4 regions of the Agrobacterium sp. NPDC090273 genome follow, and region 1 is predicted to be linked to each of the others. Evidence: riboswitches for the same ligand, from Rfam matches in the RefSeq annotation. Region 1 holds a riboswitch; each other region holds the start of a gene.
What was found. A riboswitch is a leader RNA that binds a small molecule or an ion and turns the genes downstream of it on or off. The one in region 1 is predicted to bind cobalamin.

Region 1 (7,197 bases):
TTCCAATCCGTATTGGCCTTGATGCCGTAGCCATAGCAGATGTGGACGGCGGTTTCGCACTTGAGCCCTTCGATTGCCCTTTCGAGAGTGGCAACACCCCAATCGTTCACTTCGTCAAAGAAGACATTGAATGCGGGCTCGTCGAACTGGATGATATCGACACCGGCGGCTTCCAGTTCCCTCGCCTCCTCATTGAGGATCGTGGCGAATTCCCAGGCCAGCTTTTCGCGGCTTTTGTAGTGGGCATCATAGAGCGTATCGATCATCGTCATGGGGCCAGGCAAGGCCCATTTTATGGGCTGCGTGGTCTGCTGGCGCAGGAACCTGGCGTCTTCCACAAAGACCGGTTTTGGGCGAGACACAGCGCCAACGACCGTCGGAACGCTGGCATCGTAGCGATTGCGAATCCGGACCGTCTCGCGTTTTTCGAAATCGACGCCGCTGAGGTGTTCGACAAACGTCGTCACAAAGTGCTGGCGCGTCTGCTCGCCGTCGCTGACGATATCGATCCCCGCCTGTAACTGATCGTCGAGAGAAAGACGCAGGGCATCCCGCTTGCCCTCGACGAGTTCATCATCCTGCAGTTTCCAGGGCGACCAGAGTTTCTCGGGTTGTGCCAGCCAGGAGGGTTTGGGCAGGCTGCCGGCGGTTGACGTGGGCAACAGTCTTTTCATGTTATGCGACCTTATGTTCATGGGTTTCGTCAGCGGGCGTGATTGGCCGACCATTGCTCGAGAATGGCTCTGTAGGGTTTGATGAAGTGCTCCTCGGCAAAGCGTCCTTGTTCGACAGCCAGCCGGCTACGTTCTTCGCGATCGTAGACAATTCGCGTCAGGGAATAGTCCTGGTTCTTCAGGCTTGGCTGATAACAGGCCCCGGCGGCTGAGTTGGCGTTGTAGATTTCGGGCCGATAGATCTTCTGGAACGTCTCCATCGTGCTGATGGTGCTGATGAGTTCAAGATTGGTGTAGTCGGCCAAGAGGTCGCCGACGAAATATAGGGCGAAAGGCGCGACGCTGTTCGGCGGCATGAAAAATCGGACCTGCAATCCCATTTTCTGGAAATAGAGGTCCGTCGAAGACAGTTCATCCTGCTGGTATTCGATACCCAGTACCGGATGCTGATTTCCGGTCCGACGATATGTTTTGCTGCTCGACGCACTCAGGCATATCACCGGCGGCTTCTGAAAATGCTGCCTGTAGGCATCCGAGTTCAGGAAACTTTTGAAAAGGTTTCCGTGCAGATCACCGAAATTGTCCGGCGTACTGAACTCGGACCTCCCCCTGTTGTGCTCGGGCAGCACCACGCTGAAGTCGTAATCCCGGACATAGGAGGAGAAATTGTTTCCGACGATACCCTCGATGCGGTCGCCGGTTTTTTGATCGATGATCGTCGTCTTCAATATCTCGATCATCGGGAATGCGTCGCCGTGGTCTTCAGCGCCGACATTCATCTCAACGGATATGATGTCGAGCTCGATAGAATATCGATCGCCTCTGGGGTTATCCCAGTGCGCCAGGGCGTTGAAACGATTGTCGATCATCCTCAAGGCGTTGCGAAGATTGTCCCGCCGGTTCTCACCCCTTGCCAGATTGGCAAAGTTGGTGGTGATCCGGGTGCTTTCAGACGGGCAATAATCCTCGTCAAAGGCAAGACGCTTGATCGTGAAGGTGAGGTCTTTGGTCATGGCGTTGTGTTGTCCTCATCGCGGAACAGAACCTGAATGGCGTGCTTTGTCGGTTCTCTCGGTCAGCAGATGTCATGCTCTCCGTCGTTGAGAGCCATGCCTGACTTATGCCTGAGCCGCTGATCTGGAAAAATTGGTATTATCTCATCGAAGCATGAGCCAGCTTCATGAGTGGATGCGAGGTCGCGGTGGCAGATGCCTTGACCATTTCTGCGACATGCGACATTGGTTCGTCATCGTGGTTCTGCGGATGCAAATCCGGAGCTAAGAGGGAATTCGGTGAGGGTTTTGCCTGAAACCGAAGCTGCCCCCGCAACTGTAAGCGGCGAGCGAAAGTCCATCGAAGTCACTGAGGCCTGCCTCGGGAAGACGGACCGAAGCAACGACCCGCAAGCCAGGAGACCTGCCGCGATAGATAACGTCCACGGGCGGGGTGTCCCGGAGTGCCGCTTTCGCGATGGGCATTCTGCTGCCTTCGTCTTTGCGTCATGCCACTGCCCGGCCGCAACCTGATGGCAAGGCCGATGACTGAGACACCGACAACAGGAAAGCGTGCGCAGCACGGCTCCACAACCCGCCTCATCGATATTGTCTTTCCCGGAGACACCAACCATCACGGCACCCTTTTCGGGGGAACCGGTCTTGCTCTCATGGATCGCGTTGCCTTCATCGCGGCCACGAGGTTCGGTCGGGCACCCTTCGTCACCGCATCCTGCGAGCGCATTGATTTCAGGCAGCCGGCCCGCATAGGGCACGTCATCGAATTCAGCGCCAAACCCGTCAAGGCAGGTCGCCGCTCCCTGACGGTCGAGGTGGAAATGGTGGCGGAAACCATTGTCGGCCGGGAGCGAAACACCTGCACACGCGGGGTCTTCCATATGGTCGCTGTGCCGGAGTGCGAGCACGCCGCGCATTACGCCTTGCCTGCCCTGCTCCCGGAGGAAGCGCCAGAGACGAGCGACGTGGTTGCCATGGTCGAGATCGTCTTTCCGGATCAGGCAAACAGCGTCGGCCGGATGTTCGGGGGCGATGCAATCGCCTACATGACCAAGGCCGCTTTCGTCGCAGCGTCACGCTACTGCGGCCAGATGGTGGTGCTGGCGTCGTCCGAGCGCATCGACTTCACGCGAGCAATAGAGATCGGTGAAATCGTCGAGGCAGAGGCACGGGTCGAACGCGTGGGCAAGAGTTCGATGTCCATCCAGACAAAACTCTGGTCCGAAAACCTGATGACGGGCGAAAGGCACATTACCGCGACCGGACACTTCACCATGGTCGCGGTCGACAGGGACCACCGGCCAGTTCCTGTCCGCGACGGCGCTTCTGCGGTGAGAGCGCTCTTTGACAAGGGGTGGGAATAATCATGCTGGACAGGCAACATCTTTCGATCCTGCGTGAAGTCGACCGCCTCGGCAGCCTGACGGCTGCGGCGGAACGGCTGAACGTCTCGCAGTCTGCGCTCAGCCATACGATCCGCAAACTTGAAGAGCGCTACGGTGTGGCGATGTGGGAAAAATACGGGCGCAACCTGCGTCTCACCGAGGCCGGCCGCTACATCGTCCGGCTGGCACAGCGTGTTCTTCCGCAGATCGAAAGGGCTGAAAATGTGCTGTCGGATTATCGCCATGGCCAGCGAGGTTCCCTGAAGATCGGCATGGAATGCCATCCCTGCCATCAGTGGCTGGTGGGGGTGACCAAACCCTATCTCATGGACTGGCCGGACGTCGATCTGGAACTCACGACATCCTTCGCCTTCGGTGGCGTGGCAGCACTGACGGGGTACGAGATCGACATCCTGATCACACCCGACCCGATCGAAGCACCCGGTATCCAGTATCTGTCGGTGTTCGATTACGAACTGGTGCTCGCCGTTCCGGCCGGTCACCCGCTGGCGCAGAAACCTCATGCCGAAGCTGCCGACCTGCTGGATGAGACGCTGTTTACCTATCCGGTACCGCCGGAGCGGCTGGATGTCTTCACGCAGTTCCTCGTGCCCGCCAACGCCCGCCCGCGCCACCACCGCAATGTCGAGACAACGGAAATGATGCTTCAGCTCGTCGCGGCAGGTCGCGGCGTCAGCGCCATCCCGAACTGGCTCGTGCGTCGCGAAGCCGCAACACTCGGTGTCCATCCCGTCCGCATCGGCCAACTGGGCATCCGCAAAAGCATCCATCTCGGTTTCAGGGATGGTGACGACACTGTCGATTTCATCGCAGGATTTCTCGCAACATCACGCCAGACATCAGCCTGACGCGTTGGAGGGATGAGTGACCGCTTGCGGCCGAATGTGGTTACGGCGGCATCGCGCCAAAAGCTGCCGCAGGATATTCTACTCGATGAAATCAGCCATGATAGATGAAACGCTCTCGATGGCAGGGGCAACATTGGCGATACCCTCGGCTTGCTGGCCTTGGGCCCACGCGGACTGAACATCCTTGTATCTGGTTGCGGCTTCGAACTGTTTTACCTCTTCGGCAGTGAGCACACGTACGGTCGCACCTGCCTTCTTCAAATCTTCCAATTGTGTGTCGAAGCTTTCGCCCATGACCGCATCCAATCCCGCATAGGATTTCCGGGCGGCCCGGATGATGGCGTCCTGGTCTTCCTGGGCAAGGCTTTTCCAGACGTCCTTGTTCATAGCGAGGATGTAAACATGACCCAGCCACAGGTCCTTTGAAACCAGAACATGGGGCGCGCTTTCGTGTACCTTCAGCATGTAGCCGCTGTCGACGTTCACCATCAGGCCGTCGAGCGTCTTCGCCCTCAGGGCAGCCGGGATTTCTGGTCCCCAGTGCATGGTGACGGGAGTTGCCCCGTAATTCCTGAGAAAATCCAGATGCCAGAAACTTGCAGACCGCCATCGGCCACCCTTCAGCTTATCGAGGTCGACCATCGGCTCGTTGCTGAAAAATGCGACCGGGTACCCTGTACCGAAGTAGATTTGAACAATGTTATTGTCGTCGAGTTCTGCTGGGAAAGCGGGAATTTCCGAATAGACGCGATCAAAGAATTCAATCTGTCGGCCGCCGATGGGGCCTCGGATGAAGCTTTTAAATATCTGGTGCAGCGGCATCTGCTTGGCCGTATATTCCGGCACCACCGTACCGATGTCGGTTGTGCCCTTCGTGACGGCACCCAATGCATCATAGGCGGCTGCAATCTCGCCGTTCCAGTGATCCTTGATTTTTAGGCGGCCGTTCGACTCCTTCTCGATTGCCGGGAATACGACATCTTTGAGAAATCGTGTGCGCATTCCGCCAAGCGGTTCGTGATCACTAAACCTCAGAGTGCGGGTAGCCCTGGTGCTCCCCTGAGCGGCGGCGTTCACGATCGATGACGTAGATGCGGCCGCGCCAATCGCCGAGGCGATAAACATCCTGCGGCTGAACCCGTTTCCGATGGAGCCTTTGCTGAATTCGGTCATATCGGTACCTTCATGTTAACCCTGACGCGAGCCGGGGAAAGAGTGTCTTGCCTGTCAAGAAACGCTCCGATCATCTGGAGCCATATGACAAGGTTCCTTTGACCCCTCACTTGATCGGGGAATGCCCATATATATATCTGAATGATCCTTCAGTTAGGAATTCGCATTTTGAAAGACGCCTCTCAGGTTGTGCCGCAACGTCTAAAACCCCGGAAAACCCCGGTTCAATCGCGATCGGGGGTCACCGTGGAAGCGATCCACGAAGCCGCCATTCAGGTTTTGCTGAGCGAAGGGTTATCGCGGCTGACCACCACGCGGGTGGCGGAACGCGGCGGCGTTTCGGTTGGAACGCTGTACCAGTACTTCCCCAACAAAGAGGCTTTGCTGTTCGCCATCCTTCTACGTCATTTCGAAGAAGTGGCTGAGGCGCTGGAGCGCGTGGATATTGCAGCGAATGGCCGGCCGCTGGAAGAGCTGGCTGAAAGCATCGCGGATGCCTATGTCTCCGTAAAGGTCGCGCGGCCGGACGCAACAATCGCTCTCTATCGCGTCGCGGGCGCCATCGATCAGTTCAAGATGTCCCCCGATATACATGTAAGACTTGTGAACGCCGTTGTCCGGGTGCTCGCCAACGCCTCGGATGCTTCTTTCACGGAGCCGAGGAAGGTATCGTTCACCCTGCTTTCGGCGTTGGCCGGTATTTCGCGGGGAAGCTTTGCCAATCTGGCTTCCGGCCCAGAGATACTTGACGGTTTTCGCGAGGAGGCGCGATTGCTGTCGCGGGCATATCTGAGGGCGGCCGCGCAAATCTGACGATCAGAATGACCGCTTTGGGCCGAAAGGAGACACCGGCCAGGTCGGATTGGGCAAGAAAATGAATTGCGCTTGAACGACCATGGTTTCCGGGCCTGTCGTCACGTGGCTTCGCCTAGATGTGCCCTCATCCAGCGGGCTTCCTCGGTGGCACTGCGCCCGAAATACTGGCGAAAATCGCGGCTGAAATGGGCGGCGCTCGCATAGCCGACTTCGGCTGCGACCGTGGCCACGGGACCATGGTTGCGGGCGATCATCAGGCGCGCTTCGTGCAGTCGCATTGCCTTGAGGTAGCGAACCGGCGATGTGCCTGTCAGGGCCTTGAAGTGGGCGTGGTAGGACGGAACACTCATTCCGGCCTCGGCGGCCAGAGCCGGCACGGAAAGTCCCGAGGAGAACGAGGCGCGAATGCGCGCGAGACTTTCAACGATCCGGCCGGTGGTCCCCCGTTGGCGCAGGGCCGCCCGTAGAACATTTCCCTGCGGGCCGACGAGCACCAGATAGTGCAGTTCCCGCTTCAGGCCGGGCCCAAGAATAGCACTTTCCTGCGGATCGGCGAGCACCTGAAAGGTCCTGCTCAAAAGCTCCCGCATCCTCGGCGTTATCGGGCTTGAAACAAGGCTGCGGGCCTGCTCCTGCACGGGGTTTCCCCGCTCCTCCAGCATCACGGCAATCTCTGCCGCAAGAGGCAGGTCGAATTCGACATAAAGTGCCAGCAAGGGCCGTTCAGGGCTGGCTTGCGACGCCATCCGGAATGGAACTGGCACCGACACGCCTAGGTAATGATCGGCATCGTAGCGATAGACCTGCCCATCCAGAAAACCCTGTTTCGCGCCCTGCAGCACAAAGACTGCACCGGGCCGATACAGCACAGGCACGTCCTCCAGAATGGCTTCGGAGCGCAGGACGCGCATGCCAGCCAACGCCGTGGGATTGTAGCCGGGGCGCGACGCGAGCTTAGACGCCTGCGCCGTGAGATCGTCAACATCAATAGGATTGAGCAATTCTATCATAGGATCTGCACTATTTTGCCTCGAACACCCAGACTATCTGTCAATTCATCGAAAAGCAAAAGTGAGGGCTCTTTCATGACTGCCAGGACTTTCTTCATCACTGGCGCCAATTCGGGATTCGGGTTCGCCGTTGCCAGGGCAGCGCTTGAGGCCGGACATGAGGTGATCGGCACGGTTCGCTCGGAGGCGGCGCGCTCCGCTCTCAGCGAGCGTCTTCCCCGATCCCACGCCGTATTGTGCGACGTTACCGATTTCGACCG
Region 2 (7,197 bases), 340 kb from region 1:
ATCATGCCCGAGGCTGCCCGCGCTGCCCGGCCGGACGCGATGATCTGCACTGGCCGTTCGGACTTCCCGAACCAGGTCAACAACGTTCTCTGCTTCCCGTACATCTTCCGCGGCGCGCTGGATTGCGGCGCCACGACGATCAACGAAGAGATGAAGATGGCCGCCGTCGAGGCCATCGCAGCGCTGGCGCGTGAAGAAGTCTCCGAAGTTGCCGCCAAGGCCTATAGCGGCGATACGCCGGTCTTTGGCCCGAACTACCTCATCCCGTCGCCATTCGATCCGCGCCTGATCCTGCGCATCGCGCCCGCTGTTGCCCGTGCCGCGGCCGCAAGCGGTGTCGCCGCGCGTCCGATCACCGATTTCGAAGCCTATCTCGACCAGTTGAACCGCTTCGTCTGGCGTTCTGGCTTCATCATGAAGCCGATCTTCAACACGGCCAAGGTCGCGGAAAAGAAGCGCATCATCTTCGCGGAAGGCGAAGACGAACGCGTCCTGCGTGCCGCACAGGTTCTTCTCGAAGAAGGCACCGGCGTTCCGATCCTGATCGGCCGTCCGCAGATCATCGAAACGCGCCTGAAGCGTTTTGGCCTGCGTATCCGTCCGCACACCGACTTTGCCGTCGTGAACCCGGAAGACGATCCGCGTTACCGCGAATATGTCGACGACTATTTTGCCCTCGTTGGCCGTGTCGGCATCAACCCGGAAGCGGCGCGTACCATCGTTCGTACCAACAGCACGGTCATCGGCGCGCTCTCGGTAAAGCGTGGTGAAGCAGACGCCCTGATCTGCGGCCTTGAAGGCCGTTACGACCGCCACCTGCGGGACGTCAACCAGATCATCGGCAAGCAGGAAGGCGTCCGCTCCTTCGCTGGTCTCAGCCTGCTCATCACCCAGCAGGGCGCGCTGTTCCTGACGGATACCTTCGTCAATTACGAGCCGACCTCGGAAGAAGTGGCCGAAATGGCGGTACTTGCCGCCAAGGAAATCCGTCGTTTCGGCATTACGCCGAAGATCGCGCTCGCCAGCCATTCGAACTTCGGTTCGCGTGATTCAGAAAGCGCGCGCAAGATGCGCCGTGCGCTGCAGATCATCCAGAACGTGGCACCGGAACTGGAAGTGGACGGCGAAATGCAGGGTGGTTCCGCGCTTTCGGAAGCACTGCGCAAGCGCGCCATGCCGAACAGCGCACTGACGGGCGAGGCCAACCTTCTGGTCTTCCCGAACCTCGATGCCGCCAACATCACGCTCGGTGTGACCCGCACGCTGACCGAAGGTCTACATGTCGGCCCGATCCTGCTCGGCACGGCTCTGCCGGCCCATATCCTGTCGCCGTCGGTCACCTCGCGCGGCGTCGTCAACATGGCGGCTCTGGCTGTCGTTCAGGCCTCGCACCCTTCGGTGTGATGGCCTCCTGACGGGATATTAACGCAATTTTGAACGCGCTGTTGCCGCCTTGCGGCAACGGCATATGCTAAAGTCCGAAAAGACACTTTGGACTGGCAATGCCGACAGCACGGCTGACAGCATTGCCCGCAAGACCTGACGGAACGGACAAATTGACCTGCCGCAGCCGCATGACCGGCTTCTTTTTTGCGATGTTCCTTGCCGCACCCGCTGCAGCATTTGCGAACGAGGTGTGCGACACGCTCTATGCCCAGTTGCGTGAGCCACCTCGCGTCATCGGCAACACGGCGGAAGTCCGCTTCTACGCCAACGCCCTTGCCCGCCAGAACATCGCCATCCGCAGGATCAGGAACGATCTGCGTGGCTACGGCTGTTCTTCCGGCAGCATCATCACCTACGGCAGTCCGAATGCCGGTGTCTGCGCGGAAATAGGCGATGCGCTTCTCGACGCTGAACACGAGCGCGATGCCATCATCCATGATCGCGATCAGGCACTGGCAACCCAGCGCGGTGATGATCCCGGCATTCGCCGTCAGCGCATTCTGGCGGCTCTGGACGCAAATGGCTGCAGCCCGGTGGAGGCCGAACGGCCTGCCGTAACGGAACGTAACGTTACGGTATACGGGAACGCCCCGCGGTACGACCAGACGGGAATCCCCACGCAACCCGGCCTATCCGGCGAGGCCGGTCTCAGAACCCTCTGCGTGAAGACCTGCGACGGTTCATTCTTTCCGATTGCTTCCAACGCCTCGCCACTTGATTTTCGTGGACAGGCGGAGCAGTGCCGCAACATGTGCCCCGGCACGGAAACAGAACTTTATTACCACTCCATGACGGATCAGGAGACATCCGACATGGTATCGGCCGAAACCGGCAAACCCTACAAGGAACTGCCGACGGCTTTCGCCTATCGCAATGCGTCCACCCGCGCACCGGGCTGCAGCTGCAACATGGCGGCCTATCAGGACGAGATGAAAAAGCAGGAAGCGGCTGCGACGCCGGAGGCCGAAAAGCCCTACTCCAGCATCACCGACATCACGTCACCACCGGGAGACAAGGTGGCGAAGCCTGTCGAGCCCGAGGCTGCCAAGGCGCCGGAACTGCAGGTCCCGGAGCGTGAGTACGATCCGCACAACAACAAGGTGCGCGTCGTCGGCCCAAAGTTCCTGCCGGACGAAACAAGCCGCATCGATCTGAAGAACCCTGCCCTCAAGGGTATCCAGCCGCAACAGTAACAACGCTCAGCGGTTGCCCCAGCCGTTCCTGAACACCAGCTCTTCCAGTGGCAGGCGCTGGCGCCAGCCTTTGACGGCAAGTTCCGGCTCGCTATAGAGCGTGTCGACGCGGCCGAGGCAGAGCCAGGCGACGATTTCGATATGCTCGGGAATATCGAGAATGACGCGAATGTCGCTGTCATGAAAGATGCTGAGCCAGCCAACGCCGACCCCTTCAGCCCGCGCAGCAAGCCAGAGATTCTGGACGGCACAGACGGTGGAATAGACGTCCGTGCGCAGATTGTGGGTGCGTCCCAGCACCACATCGCCGCCACGGGTCGGGTCGCAGGTCACACAAATGCTGAGCGGCGCCTTGCGAAGTCCCTCCAACTTCAGACTGCGGTAAAGCGCCTGCCGCTCGCCGGAAAACATCTCCGCCGCCTCTTCATTGGCGCGGCGAAACGCCACCCAGGCCGCCTGCTTGATGGCGCCATCGGTGACAAGAGTGAAATTCCACGGCTGCATAAAACCGACGGATGGCGCGGCATGTGCGGCGGCCAGCAGACGTGTCACCAGATCATCCGGCAGCGGATCGGGCAGGAATTCGTCGCGCACATCACGGCGCGTTTCAATGGCGCGGTAAAGCGCGGCCTTGTCTTGTTCGCAAAATTCACTGGCCGGACGCATGGCCTTGCGGAAGTCTTCAGGTTGCATCGTTAATCCCCAACAATGCCGGGGCAAGACACGAGAGCGCCTCACCCATCAACAACCTTCCGCCGTCCGCGCGGGTTGGTCTATCGTATCAGGCCGGTCTTCTGACTTGGCTTCATCCACCCGCTTCGCCTTCCCGAATGACTTCAGTGGCAATCAAAGCTGGTGTCCGCCTTACAGCGCTGGGCACGTTCCGGTCTCACACCGGATTCCCGATTCTCCCGCCCCGTGGGCAGGCACCTGATGCCTGAGGTTATGGCCACGGCGGCGCGGGAATGCAAGCATCATGAATGCCGAACGGAGACATGGCTGTGGCAAACACCCAGCCTGCCCGTCTTATTGGGCCTTGAGCCGAAATCCGGCCAGCCCAAATCCTTGGGCTGGAAATATCTCTTTCATGCGTGCGCTGTGACGGAGACAGACACGCGTGCCGGCTTATCCGACAGGGAAATACCTGACATAGGCAAACTCATCCCCATCCGGTGACCAGTTGGGGGAGTTCATCGTGCCCTGCCCGCCGAAGAGATCAAACAGCGTTTCGACATTGCCGCCATCGGGGTCCATCAGCCGCACGCGCACATGAAGGTCGCGTGGATGGTCGAAGACATCGCCATCATAGGAGACGAAAACCACCTTGTCTCCCTTCGGTGACGGGTGCGGAAACCAGTCGCCATAAACGCTGTCTGTCACGCGCTCGACCGCCGAACCATCAGTGCGCACGCGCCAGATCTGCATCTGGCCGGTGCGGCTGGAGTTGAAATAGATCCACTGCCCATCGGCAGAATAATCCGGGCCGTCATTGCGCCCCTCGCCATGCGTCAGGCGGGTCTCGATACCGGTCTCGATCTCCATGGAATAGATGTCGAATACCTGATCGCGAATGCCACAATAGGCGAACTGCTTTCCATCCGGCGACCAGCCATGCCAGTAGGACGGCAGGTTTTTCGTCATCAGCCTCAGCGCGCCACCGGAGGATGGCAAAAGATAGATGGTGCTCTTGCCGAACTCCACCTTGTCCGAGAGCGCATACATCGACCCATCGGGTGAAATGCCGTGATCGTTGTTGCAGATCGTCGCAAACCCCGTGTCGACCTTCTGAGGCGAAGGATCGCCGGAAAGCGGCAGGCGATAGAGAAATCCCTCGGAATTCAAGAGCAGATACGTGCCATCAGGCGACCAGTTCGGCGCCTCGAACAGTTCCGGTGTCTGCCAGACCACCCGCGCCTGGCGTGTGCGGATATTATAGATTTCGATCGAACTGCGCATTCTGCCTCCCGCTTCGTCATCGACCCGCACTATGGCCGAAACATTTGGCGCTTGCATACCCCGAAGCTGTCTCTATGGTCACAACGTCGCAGGCACCGTCCTGCATACGAAAATTTGGAGCATGGCAACGAACCGGCACCGTCCGCGTCTGTCGCCCTCTCTCCTTCGAGGTTTCTCGATGAATACCAATGCCGATCAAGCGATCCGGTTCGGCCGTGTCGCCGCAATGCTTCCCGTCAAGAATATCCAGAAGGCCCATGATTTCTATGTGGGCGTGCTGGGCTTCACCAAAACTTTCGAAAACGGCAATCCCGTTGGCTTCATGATCCTGAAGCAGGGCAATGCTGAACTTCACCTGACCTTGCAGCCATCGCACAAGGCAGCCCCCTTCAACGTGGCGCATATGATGGTGAGCGATGTCGACGCGCTGCACGCCCTTTGCAGGGCAAACGGCCTGCGCATCATCAAGGGCCTGCAGGACAAGGACTACGGTTTGCGGGCCTTCGTTTTCGAAGACCCGGATGGCAACCGCATCGATGTCGGGCAAGCCATATAAAGGCCAGATCCGGCGGCGCGGTTCACTCCGTGCCGTTTGCCGGCGGTGAAAATGACGCGCAGCTAAAGTTGCGCGTCATAAAAAACTACCGGTCACGGAAGCGATTGGTGATCGGGTAACGCCGGTCGCGGCCGAAGTTCTTTTTGGTGATCTTAACGCCCGGCGCCGACTGGCGGCGTTTGTATTCGGCGAGATAGAGCAGATGCTCGATGCGGTGCACGGTGGCAACGTCATGACCACGCGCCACGATATCTTCAACCGACATTTCCTGCTCGACCAGGCATTCCAGAATATCATCGAGGACCGGATATGGCGGCAGCGAATCCTGGTCCGTCTGGTTGGGGCGAAGCTCGGCGGATGGCGCCTTGGAGATGATGTTCTGCGGAATGACCTCGCCCGAAGGGCCGAGGGCGCCAGGCGGCACATGGTCATTACGCCATTTCGAAATTGCGTAGACTTGCATCTTGTACAGATCCTTGATCGGGTTGAAGCCACCGTTCATGTCGCCATAAAGAGTAGCATAGCCGACCGACATTTCCGACTTGTTACCCGTCGTCACCACCATTGAGCCGAACTTGTTGGAAACGGCCATCAGGATCGTTCCACGGGCACGGCTCTGCAGGTTTTCTTCGGTAATGCCCTCTTCCGTGCCTTCGAACAGGTCCGACAGCGCCGACATGAAACCGTCCACCGGCTCGGCAATCGGCACGATATCGTAACGGCAGCCAAGTGCCCTGGCGCAGTCCGCAGCATCCTTCAGCGAATCCTCGGAAGTGTAGCGGTATGGCAGCATGATGCAGCGAACCCGCTCCTCGCCCAGCGCATCCACGGCGATTGCCGCGCAGATGGCCGAATCGATGCCGCCGGAAAGGCCGAGAACCACGCTCTTGAAGCCGTTCTTGTTGACGTAGTCGCGGAAGCCAAGCAGGCAGGCCCGGTAGTCAGCCTCTTCGCCTTCAGGAATTTTCGAGAACGGCCCGTTTTCACAGCGCCAGCCATCGCCGTTGCGCTTCCAGTCGGTAACGGCAAGCGTCGCCTCGAACTGGCTCATCTGGAAGGCCAGCGTCTTGTCGGCATTGAAGGCAAAGCTTGCGCCGTCGAACACCAGTTCGTCCTGGCCACCAAGCTGGTTGGCGAAAATCAGCGGCAAGCCGCTTTCGATCACCTGTTTCAGCGCGACCTGATGGCGAACATCGAGTTTGCCGCGATAATAGGGCGAACCGTTCGGCACCAGCAGTAGCTCGGCGCCGCTTTCCGCCAGCGTCTCGCAGACACCCATGTCGTTCCAGATTTCCTCGCAGATCGGAATGCCGATCCGCACGCCCCGGAAATTATAGGGGCCGGAAATCGAACCTTCCGAAAAGACGCGTTTTTCGTCGAACTCGCCGTAGTTGGGCAGGTCGATCTTGTCGCGCAGCGCAATGATCTTGCCACCGTCGATAAGCGCCACAGAATTGTGCCGGCCGGTCTCGCCTTGGCGCGGGAACCCAATAATCACGCCCGGCCCGCCATCGGCCGTATCCGCTGCCAGTTCTTCCACGGCCTTGAGGCAAGCTTTCAGAAAAGCCGGCTTCAAAACCAGATCTTCAGGCGGATAGCCGGAAATGAACAGCTCCGTCAGAAGCAGGAGATCGGCCCCTTGCGTTGCCGCATCGGCTCTCGCCTCACGCGCCTTGACGAGATTGCCCGCCACGTCGCCGACTGTGGGATTGAACTGCCCGACGGCAATCCGGAGATGGTTCGCAGTGGTCTGTCTGTCGCTCATGGCTCTTCATTACCGCGCTCGCGCCCGCTCCGCAACGCGGCAAATGCAGTGCGCGCATCATCTCTTGCGTTCACGCAGAGGTTATCGCGCCATCTGTGTGTGAACGCAAAGTTCATGTCGCATTCATCCCGCTTATGTGACAGTTACATGACACTTTCGCGACATACGATTCACTCCCGCTTCGTCACGTCGCACTGCATACCGGAGTTTAAGAGTTTGAGAAATTCGGCGCCTGAAACAGCGGCTTCCGAAAAGGCGAAGTCTGTCTTTTCGTTTGGCCT
Region 3 (7,197 bases), on a different contig from region 1:
CAGCCTTTGCGTTGGTCTTGATTTGGATATTCATGTTCGTCACCGGAAATCACAGGGTGCAGGAGACGCAACCCTGCACTTCCGTGCCGGTCAGCGCCATTTGGCGAAGGCGGATGTAGTAGATTGTCTTGATGCCCTTTTTCCAGGCATAGATCTGCGCCCGGTTAATGTCGCGGGTGGTCGCCGTATCGCGAAAAAACAGAGTCAGCGACAACCCCTGATCGACATGCTGCGTTGCTGCAGCATAGGTGTCGATGATCTTTTCAGGTCCGATCTCATAGGCATCCTGATAATAGTCGAGATTGTCATCTGAGAGATAGGCAGCCGGGTAATAAACACGGCCAATCTTGCCCTCTTTGCGAATCTCGATCTTTGAGACGATCGGGTGAATAGAAGAGGTCGAGTGGTTGATATAGGAAATGGAGCCGGTAGGCGGTACTGCCTGAAGGTTCTGGTTATAGAGGCCCGAACTCATCACCGCCTGCTTCAGCGCCAGCCAATCCTCCTGCGTCGGAATAGCAATGCCAGTCTTTTCGAACAGACCTGCCACTTTCTCGGTCGCCGGCTTCCATTCCGTTTGCGTGTATTTGTCGAAATAGTCGCCGGACGCATATTTTGAGTGTTCAAACCCCTTGAAGCTCTGGCCGCGCTCCACTGCCAACCGGTTCGAAGCACGAATGGCGTGATACGTGACCGTGTAGAAGTACATGTTGGTGAAATCGATGCCCTCTTCCGAACCGTAATAAATCCGTTCGCGGGCAAGATAGCCATGAAGGTTCATCTGTCCGAGGCCGATCGCATGGCTGTCGGCATTGCCCTTCGCAATAGAAGGGACGGATGTGATGTTGCTCATGTCAGAGACGGCGGTCAGCGCCCGGATCGATGTCTCTATAGTCTTGCCGAAATCACCCGAATCCATAGCAGCGGCAATATTCAACGAACCGAGATTGCACGAAATATCCTTGCCCAGATGATCATACGTCAAATCGGCATTGTAGGTGCTCGCGTCACTGACCTGCAAAATCTCCGAGCACAAGTTGCTCATGGTGATGCGCCCGGCAATCGGATTCGCCTTGTTCACCGTGTCTTCGAACATGATGTAGGGGTAGCCGCTTTCGAACTGGATTTCGGCAATCACCTGGAAGAAGTCGCGCGCCTTGATCTTCTTTTTCTTGATGCGACTGTCAGCTACCATCTCACAGTATTTTTCCGTGACCGAGATTTCGGTAAACGGCACACCATAGACACGCTCGATGTCATAAGGCGAAAAGAGGTACATATCTTCGTTGTTCTTGGCGAGTTCGAATGTGATGTCAGGTATGACCACGCCAAGTGAGAGGGTCTTGATACGGATCTTCTCGTCGGCGTTTTCGCGTTTTGTATCGAGGAACCGCATGATATCGGGGTGGTGGGCGTTCAGATAGACGGCCCCCGCTCCCTGCCGCGCGCCAAGCTGGTTCGCATAAGAGAATGAATCCTCCAGAAGCTTCATGACGGGAATAACGCCTGAAGACTGGTTCTCGATCTGCTTGATCGGGGCGCCTGCCTCGCGAAGGTTGGTAAGTGACAAAGCCACGCCGCCGCCGCGTTTCGACAATTGCAGCGCTGAATTGATGCCGCGCGCGATGGACTCCATATTGTCCTCGATGCGCAACAGGAAGCAGGAGACAAGTTCGCCACGCTGTTTTTTGCCGGCATTCAGAAAGGTTGGGGTCGCAGGCTGGAAGCGGCCCGAAATGATCTCATCGACCATATCGCGAGCCAGCGACTCGTTGCCACGGGCCAGCGCCAGCGCAACCATGCAAATGCGGTCCTCATAACGCTCGAGGTAACGTTTGCCGTCGAACGTCTTCAGTGTGTAGGAGGTGTAATATTTGAAGGCGCCAAGGAAGGTCGGGAAACGGAACTTCCTGGCATAGGCGTGGTCGAAAAGATCGCAGACGAAGTTGAACGAATACTGATCGAGCACCTCCTGCTCGTAATAGCCTTCCGTCACGAGATAATCGAGCTTCTCCCTGAGGTTATGGAAGAAGACGGTGTTCTGATTGACGTGCTGCAAAAAGTACTGTTTCGCAGCCTGCCGATCCTTGTCGAGCTGGATCTTGCCGTTCTCGTCGTAGAGATTGAGCATGGCATTCAGCGCGTGATAATCAAGCGCTGTATCCAGCGGTTTCGCGGTAACGGAAACTGGCTGTTTTGTGCTCTTGTCCCGAAGGACGTCAGAAGTCAGCGTGTCCAAAATCGTTCCAATCCATGAGTGACGTTGGCGACATCCTCCTCGGTCCCGAGAAGCTCGAAGCGGTAGAGAAAGGGAACCGCGCATTTGCGCGAGACGATCTCTCCAGCCGAGGCGAATGCCGCGCCAAAATTCGTGTTTCCCGCAGCAATGACGCCGCGAATGAGGTTTCGATTGGCTGGCTCGTTCAGAAACCGGATTACGGGTTTCGGAACAGCCCCTTTGGTCCCGCCTCCCCCATAGGTGGGGGTGACGAGGACATAGGGTTCCGACACGAGCAGGGTTTCGTCATCGGTTCCGATAGGTAGCCTGAGCGCCTGGCCACCCAGTTTCTGAACGAAGCGATGGGTGTTTTCGGATCGGCTGGAATAATAGACGATCAGTCCCATCGACCTCTCTCAGGAAATTGCGCTGATCATATCGGGGCGAAAACCGGCCCAATGGCGCTCGCCGGCAATGACGACCGGAACCTGCATGTAACCCAGCCCCCTGACGTGATCGAGGGCATCCGCATCCTCCGAAATATCGATGATTTCGTAGCTGACTCCGATGCGATCAAGCGCGCGATAGGTTGCTGTGCACTGAACGCAGGCGGGTTTGCTGTAAACGGTGACGGTCATGGTGTCCTCTTTCAAAGCTGCTCATACGCGCAGCCGAACGGTCCCGACGGCTCATTACCATCAGGCGGGTGGGTTCATTGATGAATTGGAGCGGCTATGCCGCGACGAACCAAAACCTACGCCGACGAGCGCAGGAAACTATAAAAATACGATGGCATGACTTCACCCCGAAGTTGATCTCTGCGGGATACAGGAAAACGGCGTGCGCAAGTCATTTGCGCCAACACCCTCCTTCCGGACACCCCGCCCGTGGACGTACACGCTCAAGGCAGGTCTCCTGGCTTGCGGGTCTAAACATCAGCTCCAACCTTCCCAGAGCGTAAACCCCAGTGGCACAATATGGAACGACGCTCACCGCTTACAGTTGCGGGGGCAGCCTCGGGATTGTTTCGCCGTCATGGCGTCTCGCACCGAATTCCCGTCTTAGCTCCCAATCCTTGCGAATCGAGAGAACCTTGAACACCACATATAGTATATCATGAATCTTTTCCGTCAACGGATAGACGTGCAAATCCCCGCCATGGTGGATCAAAAAGATTCACCCTATGGTTAGCAAATTCTTATAACGGCTATATTTCAGGCTGTTCCACCCTTATGGGAGTACAGTCACTCCCAGATATCGATGTGGATATCTGCAGGGCGTGAAGATCCGATCACCCGTCTTCCATTCGGAAGATCGTTTTCAAACAGCTTGGCTGCGATCTGGCTTTCGTTCAAACCGTAACCGATCCATCTGTTGCGAAGGCGCTCTTCGAGCACCGCCACGGACGGACCGACGAAAACGCTCATATCAAAACTGTCCGTCAGCCGTGTCCATGGCTCTTCATTGAGAAGCAGGTAATTACCTTCCGCCAAAATGAAACGGGTTTCCGGTGAGATGGCGCGCGCGGACGCGATGGCTATTTCCCTGGAGCGATCGAAAACGGGGACGAGAACTTCCTCGTCGTTTTTGCGAACGGCGGAAACAATATCCAGGAAGCCACGGACATCAAAGGTCTCCGGCGCACCTTTTCTTGCAAGAAGGCTGCGCTCTTCCAGGATACCATTGTCCATATGGAAGCCGTCCATCGGCAACACGGCAGCCATCTCGCCTTTCGCGATCAGAGCGCTGCACAAGGCCTCAGCCAATGTCGATTTGCCGGCCCCAGGGGGACCGGCAATAGCAACGATAAATCGGGGTTTGTCTCCGGCCCGTTGAAGGACCTCTTCAACGATCGTTTCAAGTTTCAATGTCATGCAGCCAGGGTTTCCCGCGGCGGCTCTTTGGCGCCAGTCATGAAGGCGACGGCATCAGACATCGAATACTCCTTCGGATTGATGACGCACAGGCGTCGGCCGAGGCGATGAATATGAATGCGATCAGCCACCTCGAAAACATGCGGCATATTATGTGAAATGAGCACGATCGGAAGCCCTCTGGAACGGACATCGAGTATCAGTTCCAGCACTCTGCGACTTTCCTTGACGCCGAGGGCGGCCGTCGGCTCATCGAGAATGACAACCTTCGAACCAAAAGCGGCTGCGCGCGCCACCGCAACCCCCTGCCGCTGACCACCAGACAGCGTTTCAACCGCCTGATTGATATTCTGGATCGTCATCAAACCAAGTTCGGACAGCTTGTCACGCGCGAATTTTTCCATGGCCGGGCGATCCAGCGCGCGAAACAAGCTTCCACGAATGCCTGACTTACGGATCTCGCGCCCGAGGAACATATTGTCGGCTATGGAAAGTGCGGGGGACAATGCAAGGTTTTGATAGACCGTTTCGATGCCAGCCTTGCGCGCCTCGATGGGCGAGCGGAACTGCACAGTCTGACCTTCGAGCTGGATTTCCCCCTCATCCGGCGTGATTGCACCGGAAATAGCCTTGATCAGCGATGACTTTCCTGCACCGTTATCGCCGATGACCGCGAGGATTTCACCCGGATAGAGATCAAAATCAGCCTGATCCAGGGCGGTGACGCGGCCATAACGCTTAACGAGGCTGCGTGCCGTGAGTATCGGTTCTTTTGTCATCAGCCTGCTACCTTTCTGATCCACTGGTCGATTGCGACAGCCAGGATGATGAGGACGCCGATCAACAGATAGGTCCATTGGGGATCGGTGCCAATGAGACGCAAGCCGAGCGAGAAGACACCGACAATCAAGGCGCCGAAGAGCATTCCAAGGATGGATCCACGACCACCAAACAAGGAGAGGCCACCGATCACCACCGCTGTGATGGATTCAATATTCGCAAACTGGCCAGCAGTCGGAGAAACGGAGCCGATGCGGCCAATCAGCGCCCAACCGGCGAAAGCACAGATGAGGCCTGAGAGAGTGTAAACTGTTGTCAGCATGCGCTTGACGTTGACACCGGCAAGCTCAGCAGCATCCGGATCATCGCCAACGGCGTAGAGATGGCGCCCCCAAGCGGTGTGGTTGAGCACGTACCAGAGGAGTGCGACCAGCAGGACCATGGCAATAACGCCATAGGTGAACACCGCATTACCGAAGCGAACGTTCTGACCGAAGAACTGCAGAATGGGTGCCTGTTGCGCGATATCCTGTGCCCGGATCGTCTCGTTGGCCGAGTAAAGGAAATTGCCGGCAAGAACGATCTGCCACATGCCGAGAGTGACGATAAAGGGTGGCAGGCGCATTCTCGAGACGAGAAGACCGTTGATGAAGCCGCAGAGCGCACCGACAGCAAATCCGCACAGGATGGCGAGTTCCGCTGGCAGACCGTAGCGGAACGCAAATTGTCCCATGACGACGGAAGACAAGACCATGATCGCGCCGACCGAGAGATCGATACCGGCGGTCAGGATCACCAGAGATTGCGCAGCGCCGACGATACCGACGATGGCGACCTGCTGAAGAATGAGGGTCAGCGAAAAGGCAGAGAAGAACTTTCCGCCGAGGATTGCTCCGAAGACAATCAACGAGATCACCAGCACGATCAGCGGCACGGCCGCCGGACTGGAATGCAGAAAGTGCTGAAGCTTCTCCAGAGGAGTTTTGTCGTGCGTATCGAAAGCCGCAACTTGCGTCGAGCTCCCTGAAAGCACCTTTTCGAATTCATTGTGCGGCTGAGCACGCGCCGGCTGATCGCTCATGAATGTTCCTCCCGATCACGCTCGTCTGTTTTGTGTCCCGCTCGCCCGAACATGATGCGGCGGGTTCATGACTGAACAAGGGGGCGAGAGGCCCCCTCGCAGATTTCAGTATCCGGGTATCAACCCCAGCACTTGCCCAGGCCGTCCTTCGTGTCGATCGAATCAAGACCTTTGACGGGCTTGTCGGTCACCAGCGTCACGCCGGTATCGAAGAAATCCTTGCCTTCCGTGGGCTTTGGCTTTTCACCCGTGTCAGCGAACTTCTTCACGGCTTCGACGCCAAGGGCTGCCATCATCAACGGATATTGCTGTGACGTGGCTCCGATCACACCTTCGGCGACGTTCTTGACGCCCGGGCAGCCGCCGTCAACCGAAACGATCAACACATCCTTTTCACGACCGACTGCCTTCAAAGCTTCATAAGCGCCGGCGGCCGCAGGTTCATTGATCGTGTGGACAACGTTCAGGGTCGGATCTTTCTGCAGCATGTTTTCCATTGCTGCTCGTCCACCCTCTTCATTGCCGTTGGTAACGTCATGGCCAACGATACGCGGATCGTCTTCATCGCCAATCTTGTTGATGTCCTTCACGTCGATGCCAAAGCCCTTCATGAAGCCCTGGTTTCGCAGGACGTCCACTGTGGGCTGAGAGGGGGTGAGATTCAAGAAAGCGATCTTCGCATCCTTTGCCTTGTCGCCGAGCGTACCGGCGGCCCATTTGCCGATCAATTCGCCAGCCAGAAGGTTGTCAGTTGCAAAGGTCGAATCGGCAGCATCAATTGGTTCAAGAGGTGTATCGAGGGCGATCACCAGCAGGCCGGCATCGCGCGCCTTCTGGACAGCCGGAACAATACCCTTGGTATCGGAAGCGGTGATCAAAATACCCTTTGCGCCGTCCGCGATGCAGGTTTCGATCGCGGCGACCTGGCTTTCGGAATCGCCATCGATCTTGCCGGCGTAGGACTTCAGGGTCACGCCAAGCTCTTTGGCCTTGGCCGTAGCACCTTCTTTCATCTTAACGAAGAAGGGGTTGGTATCCGTTTTGGTGATGAGGCACACCGACGTGTCGGCGGCAGAAGCGACCGAGGCAAAAGAAACGCCAAGCGCAAGCGCGCCCAAAAGAGCGGAAACAGTGGTCTTCATTTAATCCTCCCAAATGAACAAGTGGGCGCCTTTGCGGCAGCCCGACGATCCCGTCTCCTCCGAGACTGACAATCGCTGAAACAAATGGAACCATCAAAGGCA
Region 4 (7,197 bases), on a different contig from region 1:
CGGAATACCGACCTTGCCGAGCTTTTCGATATAACCGGCTTCTTCCGTTGCGGTCTTCGCATCGATGTTCATCAGGATGACGTCGGGCTTCAACGCAACGGCCTGTTCGATGTCGAACGTGCCGTCCTTCATGCCGCCAAACGTCGGCAGCTTGGCAATATCGGGGTATTTCGCCAGATAGGCGTCATAGGTTTCCGGATCGGCCTTCGGCAGGTCGTCACGCCAGCCGACCACGTGCTTGAAAGGGTTTTCCTTGTCGAGTGCGGCCAGGAAGTAAATCTGGCGCCCCTCCCCGAGGATGACGTTGGAAACGGGGACATTGACCTCCACGTCACGACCCGTCACATCCTTGAGGGTGATCTTTTCGGCGAATGCCGGCCAGACAGCGGAAACAAGAAGGCCAAAAGTAAGCGCAGCAAATTTACCTGGGACGCGCATCGGATTATCTCTCCAGTGATGACTGTGCGGGCCTCTATTCTTTTATGACTGCCGTAGTCAACATTTATGTTTTAGAGCGGTTCTCAACTACCGACACGAAAGCCAGAAAAATGCACGAACTAGCCGAGCACGGACGAAACGACAGTCTTCGAGACGAAATAAAGGCCTATTGGTCGGGACGGGCTGCGACCTTTGACCTGTCCCCCGGCCACGAGATATTTTCCGACATCGAACGGGAGGCCTGGCACGCCCTGGTTCTGAAGCATCTTGGGCCGGGAGACGGCCGTGCAGCGCTTGATCTGGCGAGCGGTACGGGCGTCATTTCACATCTGATGGATGATCTCGGCTACCGCGTTACAGGCATGGACTGGTCTGAGGACATGCTGCAACTCGCACGGGCCAAGGCGAAGACACGTGGCCGAAATATCCGTTTCTTCGTCGGCGACGCCGAGAGAACCATGGAACCGGATGAAAGTGCTGACGTGATTATCACCCGGCATCTGGTCTGGACGCTTGTCGATCCGAAGGCAAGTTTTGAGGAGTGGTTCCGTGTTCTCAAACCTGGTGGACGCCTGCTCATCATCGACGGGGATTTCGTCAACACAGGTTTGCGAGAGCGCCTCGTCAAGAAGCTGGCCGCAATCCTTGAACGGACAGGCTTCATCAAAGCCGATCAGCCACACAGGCCGGCAGACAGCGCCAATACCTTCAACAGCATTCTTTCTCGTGTCTACTTTGCGAAGGGCGCTCGGGCCCCTGATGTCGCCGCCCTGCTTCGTGGCACCGGTTTCATGCCTGTCACCATCGACCAGGACCTGGGTGCGATCCACCGCGCACAGGCCAAGAACTTCACCTTCTTCAAAAGCGTTTTACGCGGCCTGCAACATCGCTACGCAGTTGTGGCCGTTAAACCCGATACCAGCCTGAAAGCCTGATGCTTTCGTCCCCGAGCCATCAGCCGTTCGCAGTCGTGCCGCAGCCCTTTACGCTTTGCGGCACGACAGAATGAAGCGACGGTAGACATAGGTTCGCAATCTATTGCGCAGATCTGCCGTCTTTCGTTGGGCCGCGGCGATCGGAGCATGTGACGCCGTCTGGACGTCGACGAAGCCCGCGCCCTCAATGAAGGGTTGCAGTTTTTCAACAGTAAGACCGTCTCCGAACGGCAGTCGGGTCATGATATTCTGGTGGCGATCACTCAGCGCGCCGTCATAGTGGTGATCCTTACCAAGCACCCGATCAATCAAGCCAACAGCAAATAGTGCAAGACGCCCAAACGACGCGGGTTTTGCCCAATCACCGTCAAAAATCAGAAGTTTACCGCCCGATCTCAAAACGCGATACCAGTCAGAAAATGCACGTTTCGGATCCGTCAGCGTCCAGACCAGATGCCGGCAGACAACTGCATCATAGTCGCCGTCCGGCTCCATCGTATTTTCCGCATCGGCGAGAATGAAGCGCGCTTTGGGATTGCCGGCATGTTTGCGCCTTGCAACTGCAAGCATATGCTCTGAAAAATCGAGCGCCGTGACCTCGTGTCCAAGTGACAGCAAGACATTCGTCACTTCCCCGGTTCCGCAGGCAAGTTCAAGCACCCGCAGCGGTTTCGTGCCAAGATGCTGCCTGGCAGCCTCTGCCCACGCATCCAGCTCGGGTCCCGGGGGTATGCGATGTCCAAAAGCCAGATCGAAGGTCTTTGAACGCTCTGACCAGTAGTCGCGGATGTCTTCCTTCAGGCCGTGGTTGATGCCGAATGCCTCGCTCAATTTCCCACCTCACCCGCACGTTGGAAGAGTGCATCCATCCGAGGCTTGGCCCGCCCCGGCACATCGATCGTCTTGTAGCTTTCCGGCAAGGATGCCTCGCCGACCTTGATGAGCATGACCATTCCCATTCCGTAATGCGGTGAGCATTTGATCCCGTAGAAACCCTGGGTCTCGAACGTCGTTACGAATTCGTCGTTGATCTTGCTCTTGAAACCTTCAACGCCATCCGGAACCATGCCGTCAATCGTCGCCGCATTGTGGCTTTTATGCGTGGGAACAAAGCGTACAACGTCGCCGGGTGAAATTTCCAGGAAATCGGGCTCGAAGACCATGGAGCCGTTTTCGCCGCGATTGAGCATCCTGACCTCAAAGGTTTCCGCCATCGCCTGCATTGAGAGACCGACTGTAAAGCAAAGCCCGAGCGTGATTGCCCTGATCATATGATTGATACCCTTTTCGGTGAATTTTTCTGCCTGTGCGCAGGCAAAAAGCGAATGTGACAAAAGCCGCTCTCGTCTGTCGTAACCACAGCCTCGACACCAAAGACTGCGCCGATGCGCGCGGGGGTGAGAACCTCGTGCGGCGATCCAATGGCGACAATCTGGCCCTTATCCATGACTGCAATCCGGTCGCAGAACATCGCCGCATGATTGAGGTCGTGAAGAGCTGCGACCACCGTCAACCCCTGCTTGCGCACGAGATCGAGGAGGCCGATCTGATGACCGATATCGAGATGGTTGGTCGGCTCGTCCAGGAGCAGTATCCGGGACTCCTGCGCCAATGCGCGCGCAATGTGCAATCGCTGGCGCTCGCCGCCTGACAGATGGTGCCAGCTCCGTTCGGCCTTATCGGACATATCGACGTCCGAGAGCGCCGTATCGACGATGGCATCATCCTTTTGCGACCAGCCGGAAAGCGGCCCGAGATAGGGTGTTCGTCCGAGTTCAACGGCCTGTCGCGCGGAAATTCGTTCCGTAGTTTCAGCTTGCTGCTCGACAAGTGCCAGTTTTCGGGCAAGTTCGCGGCGACCGAAAGATAAAAGCGGACGGCCTTCCACCATTACGTTGCCACGACGCGGACGGCGTATTCCCGCCAACATCGACAGGAGCGTGCTCTTGCCGGACCCGTTCGGTCCGATGATCCCAAAAAACTCGCCGGAACGCACATCAAATGATGCTCCGCGTACGATCTCGAGACTTCCGGCGCTCCAGTGCAAATCGTTCGCTGAAATGTTCATCGCCCGACCCTCTTCTGTCCAAGAAGGAACGCGAAGGCAGGCGCGCCAAACAGCGCCGTGATAACCCCGATCGGCAAAACCTGTCCGGGAATAACGATACGGGACAGAATGTCGGCGACGATCATGAAGACCGCACCCGTCAACGCCGTCACAGGCAGGAGAATGGCGTGGCGAACTCCGACCAACATGCGCGCGGCGTGCGGAATGACCAACCCGATAAAGCCGATTGAACCGACCAGCGACACCATCACTGCCGTCATCGTGGCCGAAACGCAGATCAATACTGCATAGACACCGCGGACAGGAACACCGAGAGATGCGGCTGCATTCGCGCCGAAGGAAAATGCATCGAGTGCTCGCGCATGCCACAAGCAGACGGCAAGCCCGACCAGGCAGACCGGGAGCGCCAACCAGACATCAGGCCAGCGAACACCGGAGAGGTTTCCAAGCAGCCAGAACATGATGCCGCGCGCCTGTTCGGCGTTTGCGGATTTCGTCACGACGAATGACGTAAGGGCATTAAAGAGCTGCGAGCCCGCGACACCAGCCAGGATGATGGCGCTATTTCCATGTCCCGCCCGAATTGCGAGCAGGCTGACGAGCGTGAAAGCAATGAGAGCGCCGATCAATGCACCGACAGGCATCGTCAGCATCCCAGCCCCGAAACCGAGCAGGGCGACGGCGACAGCCCCGGTGGATGCACCCGCGGAAATGCCGAGGATGTAAGGATCGGCAAGGGGATTACGCAGGAGTGATTGCAACACGGCCCCTGCTAGAGCAAGCGAGGCACCGCAACAGGCAGCCACCACGGCCCGGCTTAATCTGTAACTCCAGACGATCCCCTCATCGAGCGGTTCGAGTGGATAACCCGCATGGAAAACCCGGTTGGCGATGGTTTTGACAACGACATCGAAGGGGATCGACGTCTCACCGATGGCCGCACCTGCAACAAGCGCGGCAATCAGGAGAACAAGTGCGGCAACGGCCGCACTCACTCTGGTTGGATTGAGAAAACCCGGCCTCACTTGGCGAGGCCGGATGCGGCAATCGCCTCAGCCAGCGTCTCGATTCCTTCGATCGTCCGGATCGTCGGGTTCATGGCCTGCGCATCCATGTCGAAGATGTGGCCTTCCTTGACTGCGGGCATGATGCTTGCAACGGGATCGCTGGCAAGGAATTCGCGTTTCACAACGACATCATCTGCGGGGAAGCGACGGCGGTCCATCTTTCCGGCCACGATGATGGTCGGATTAGCCTTGGCCACGGTTTCCCAACCGACGGTCGGCCATTCCTCATCGCTTTCGATGACGTTTTTAATGCCAAGCGCAGACATGATGTAACCCGGGGCACCCTTGCGACCGGCGACATAAGGATCGATATCGAGTTCGGCGCTGGAGAACCAGAAAACGGCAGAAAGCTTTCCTTCAGCCGACGCGAGCTTGGCGCGCGCCGCTTCCTCACGCGTTTTGAGGTCATTGACGATTTCTTCGCCGCGATCCTGAACGTTGAAGATCTTCGCGAGATCGCGAACCTCCTGATAGATCAGATCCATCGTGAAAACTTCGTTTCGCACGCCGTCACCACCACCCGAATTGTCCTTGCCCATGCAGTCGGCAGGAGAGGTGTAGACCGGAATGCCCAGTTCCTCGAATTGCTCGGGGGTTGCAACGACACCTTCTGGGCCGATCTGCCACTGAAATTGTGTCGTCACCAGATCCGGCTTTTTGCCGATCACTGCTTCAAAGCTTGGATCGTTATCTGCCAATCGCTCAATCTTGGCATTGGCGTCCTCGTAGCCTTTCAGGACCGGGCCGATCCACAGAGCCGTACCGGCGACCTTGTCGGAAAGTCCGAGCAGGTAAAGAACTTCCGTTGTACTCTGACCTACGGATACGGTGCGTGTCGGAGCCTGCTTGAAATTGATCTCGCGACCGCAATTGTTGATTGTCAGCGGATAGGTGGTTTCGGCGGCATGTACCGGCTGCGCGAGGGGAAAAACAGCAATGGCAGATGCAAACAAGGTCGCGCCAAAGGACAAAGGTTTAAATTCGAACATGCGTTCTCCAGTCAGTGTGTTTGCGTCGTGTGATGAGAAAAATTGCAAAGCGTCAAAGCGCATTGCGACAAACGTCCGACATTCCTGGAAATGGAGAACAAGACACGGAACACATGTCCGCGCGTGAAGGTATCATAACCTGCTCCTCTTCCGGGCATCCCCGCCCGTAATGATGGTCGTTGTTCTGACGGCAGGTCTCCTGGCTCACGAATATCTATCGTCCACCTACCTTCCCGCATCTCTTCCAGATGCAGTGGCATGACGCCTCAAGCGCCACGAGGATGGACGGTAATCCGCTTACAGTTGCGGGGGCAGCCATGGCATTGAACCGTCAAGCAGGTCCGCACCATGTTCCCTATTAATCCCCTCACCCTTTGGGTTCGAGGAACCGTCGTCCGTTGACATACGCAGCAACGCCCGGTGCGTCAATGCCTTGCCGGCATCCAGATGCTCCGATGAATTGCGTTTCTCTTCTTGGGGGAGAATGGAAAGAAATGTCTTGGCGTCGCGGAGCCTCGAAAATCCGAGCCGACGCCTGCACTTTCAGCGCGAAAAGCCCGACAAACAGGCTTGCAGAGGAATTCGCTAAAAACTACTTAGTAAGTTGAAAACAATCGATCCGGCATTTCAGAGTAAGCCGGTTGCACCCGGGCGGAACAATGCTGACGAAAAAAGGCAAATACGGACTGAAGGCTCTCGTTGATCTGGCACGCCTTCCGCCTGGTGAGACGGCCTTCGTGACCGAGATTGCAACGCGCAACAATATTCCAAAGAAATTCCTCGATACGATCCTTCTGGAATTGCGAAATACCGGCATTCTGCGTTCAAAAAAGGGTCCGAACGGCGGTTATTCGCTGTCGAAAATGCCAAACGAGATCATGATCGGACAGGTCATCCGGACGCTTGATGGCCCCTTGGCACCCATCCGTTGCGCCAGCCGCACCGCTTTCGAAGCATGCGATGACTGTGACGATCCGGATAACTGTCAGGTAAGGTTGTCGATGACAGACGTTCGAGACGCCATCGCAACCATCCTCGACAATATGACACTCGCCCAATTCGTGGAAAAGGACGCCGCAAGCGCTCAATCCATCCCAGCCGGCAAATAACGGCGTAACAGCCTACCGACTGAGCAGGTCACTACCGAGAACAGCGACCGGATGACTTGTGCTGTCTGTCGCGGCGCTTCTCATTCTGGTCATCAATATCTCGAGAGCGGCGGCGCTATGCCGGACGGATTGAACAGTAACATGCTCAGCGCCGACCTGTGCCGCATCGATGATTGCTGCGACACGCGCGATTTGCGCCTTCAACAACTCGGTCCCAAGATAGGCCTCGCCGACTTCAAGCTCTGTGACACCCTCATTTGTCGGGCTGCGTTCAATCAGATCGGATAGGATGCACTGCGTCTGCCCAAGCAGAATTGCCGCGCGCAGCAGGGTTGCGACCGAAATCGGAAGGTTTTCTGCGCCTAAGGTGAGCGGCAAAACGTCATCGACGCGCAGGTCCGTCTCCACGGCAGCGGATCGCCGGTTTTTCACCACGACGAGTACGGGCTGGCGAAGATAATTGAGCGCGGGCATGACGATCCAGTCGACATCGGAACGAACAGACGTCAGCCGCGCATCGGAAACCCAAAATGACAAGTCGTCCCCGAGCAGTACCGGGTGCTCCGGATCAGGAGAATCTCCAACCAGAAA

Region 2: it holds a riboswitch for cobalamin, as region 1 does, so the genes downstream of both, bluB (5,6-dimethylbenzimidazole synthase) here and ACIQT8_RS03625 (acyl-CoA thioesterase) in region 1, are expected to answer to the same signal.
Region 3: it holds a riboswitch for cobalamin, as region 1 does, so the genes downstream of both, nrdH (glutaredoxin-like protein NrdH) here and ACIQT8_RS03625 (acyl-CoA thioesterase) in region 1, are expected to answer to the same signal.
Region 4: it holds a riboswitch for cobalamin, as region 1 does, so the genes downstream of both, ACIQT8_RS20380 (ABC transporter substrate-binding protein) here and ACIQT8_RS03625 (acyl-CoA thioesterase) in region 1, are expected to answer to the same signal.

What each region holds. Positions count from the first base shown of each region.
Region 1 covers NZ_JBIVYN010000001.1:718,150-725,346, reverse strand. Annotated here, with positions in the region: gene ACIQT8_RS03635 (methionine synthase) at 1-674, opposite strand, end outside; gene ACIQT8_RS03630 (DUF1852 domain-containing protein) at 704-1,687, opposite strand; cobalamin riboswitch at 1,910-2,113, shown strand; gene ACIQT8_RS03625 (acyl-CoA thioesterase) at 2,212-3,048, shown strand; gene ACIQT8_RS03620 (LysR family transcriptional regulator) at 3,051-3,938, shown strand; gene dctP (TRAP transporter substrate-binding protein DctP) at 4,017-5,015, opposite strand; gene ACIQT8_RS03610 (TetR/AcrR family transcriptional regulator) at 5,358-5,924, shown strand; gene ACIQT8_RS03605 (AraC family transcriptional regulator N-terminal domain-containing protein) at 6,026-6,937, opposite strand; gene ACIQT8_RS03600 (oxidoreductase) at 7,013-7,197, shown strand, end outside.
Region 2 covers NZ_JBIVYN010000001.1:377,551-384,747, reverse strand. Annotated here, with positions in the region: gene ACIQT8_RS01860 (NADP-dependent malic enzyme) at 1-1,404, shown strand, start outside; gene ACIQT8_RS01855 (DUF2865 domain-containing protein) at 1,557-2,639, shown strand; gene bluB (5,6-dimethylbenzimidazole synthase) at 2,646-3,305, opposite strand; cobalamin riboswitch at 3,406-3,588, opposite strand; gene ACIQT8_RS01845 (hypothetical protein) at 3,765-4,595, opposite strand; gene ACIQT8_RS01840 (glyoxalase superfamily protein) at 4,774-5,151, shown strand; gene ACIQT8_RS01835 (NAD+ synthase) at 5,237-6,916, opposite strand; gene ACIQT8_RS01830 (LTA synthase family protein) at 7,133-7,197, shown strand, end outside.
Region 3 covers NZ_JBIVYN010000005.1:433,822-441,018, forward strand. Annotated here, with positions in the region: gene nrdF (class 1b ribonucleoside-diphosphate reductase subunit beta) at 1-34, opposite strand, end outside; gene nrdE (class 1b ribonucleoside-diphosphate reductase subunit alpha) at 50-2,239, opposite strand; gene nrdI (class Ib ribonucleoside-diphosphate reductase assembly flavoprotein NrdI) at 2,227-2,625, opposite strand; gene nrdH (glutaredoxin-like protein NrdH) at 2,635-2,856, opposite strand; cobalamin riboswitch at 3,106-3,329, opposite strand; gene ACIQT8_RS16455 (nucleoside triphosphate hydrolase) at 3,463-4,092, opposite strand; gene ACIQT8_RS16460 (ATP-binding cassette domain-containing protein) at 4,089-4,871, opposite strand; gene ACIQT8_RS16465 (ABC transporter permease) at 4,871-5,953, opposite strand; gene ACIQT8_RS16470 (sugar ABC transporter substrate-binding protein) at 6,073-7,095, opposite strand.
Region 4 covers NZ_JBIVYN010000008.1:64,534-71,730, reverse strand. Annotated here, with positions in the region: gene ACIQT8_RS20410 (ABC transporter substrate-binding protein) at 1-438, opposite strand, end outside; gene ACIQT8_RS20405 (class I SAM-dependent methyltransferase) at 549-1,373, shown strand; gene ACIQT8_RS20400 (class I SAM-dependent methyltransferase) at 1,422-2,204, opposite strand; gene ACIQT8_RS20395 (pseudoazurin) at 2,201-2,644, opposite strand; gene ACIQT8_RS20390 (ABC transporter ATP-binding protein) at 2,641-3,441, opposite strand; gene ACIQT8_RS20385 (FecCD family ABC transporter permease) at 3,438-4,436, opposite strand; gene ACIQT8_RS20380 (ABC transporter substrate-binding protein) at 4,463-5,461, opposite strand; cobalamin riboswitch at 5,669-5,905, opposite strand; gene ACIQT8_RS20375 (Rrf2 family transcriptional regulator) at 6,157-6,606, shown strand; gene ACIQT8_RS20370 (acyl-CoA dehydrogenase) at 6,619-7,197, opposite strand, start outside.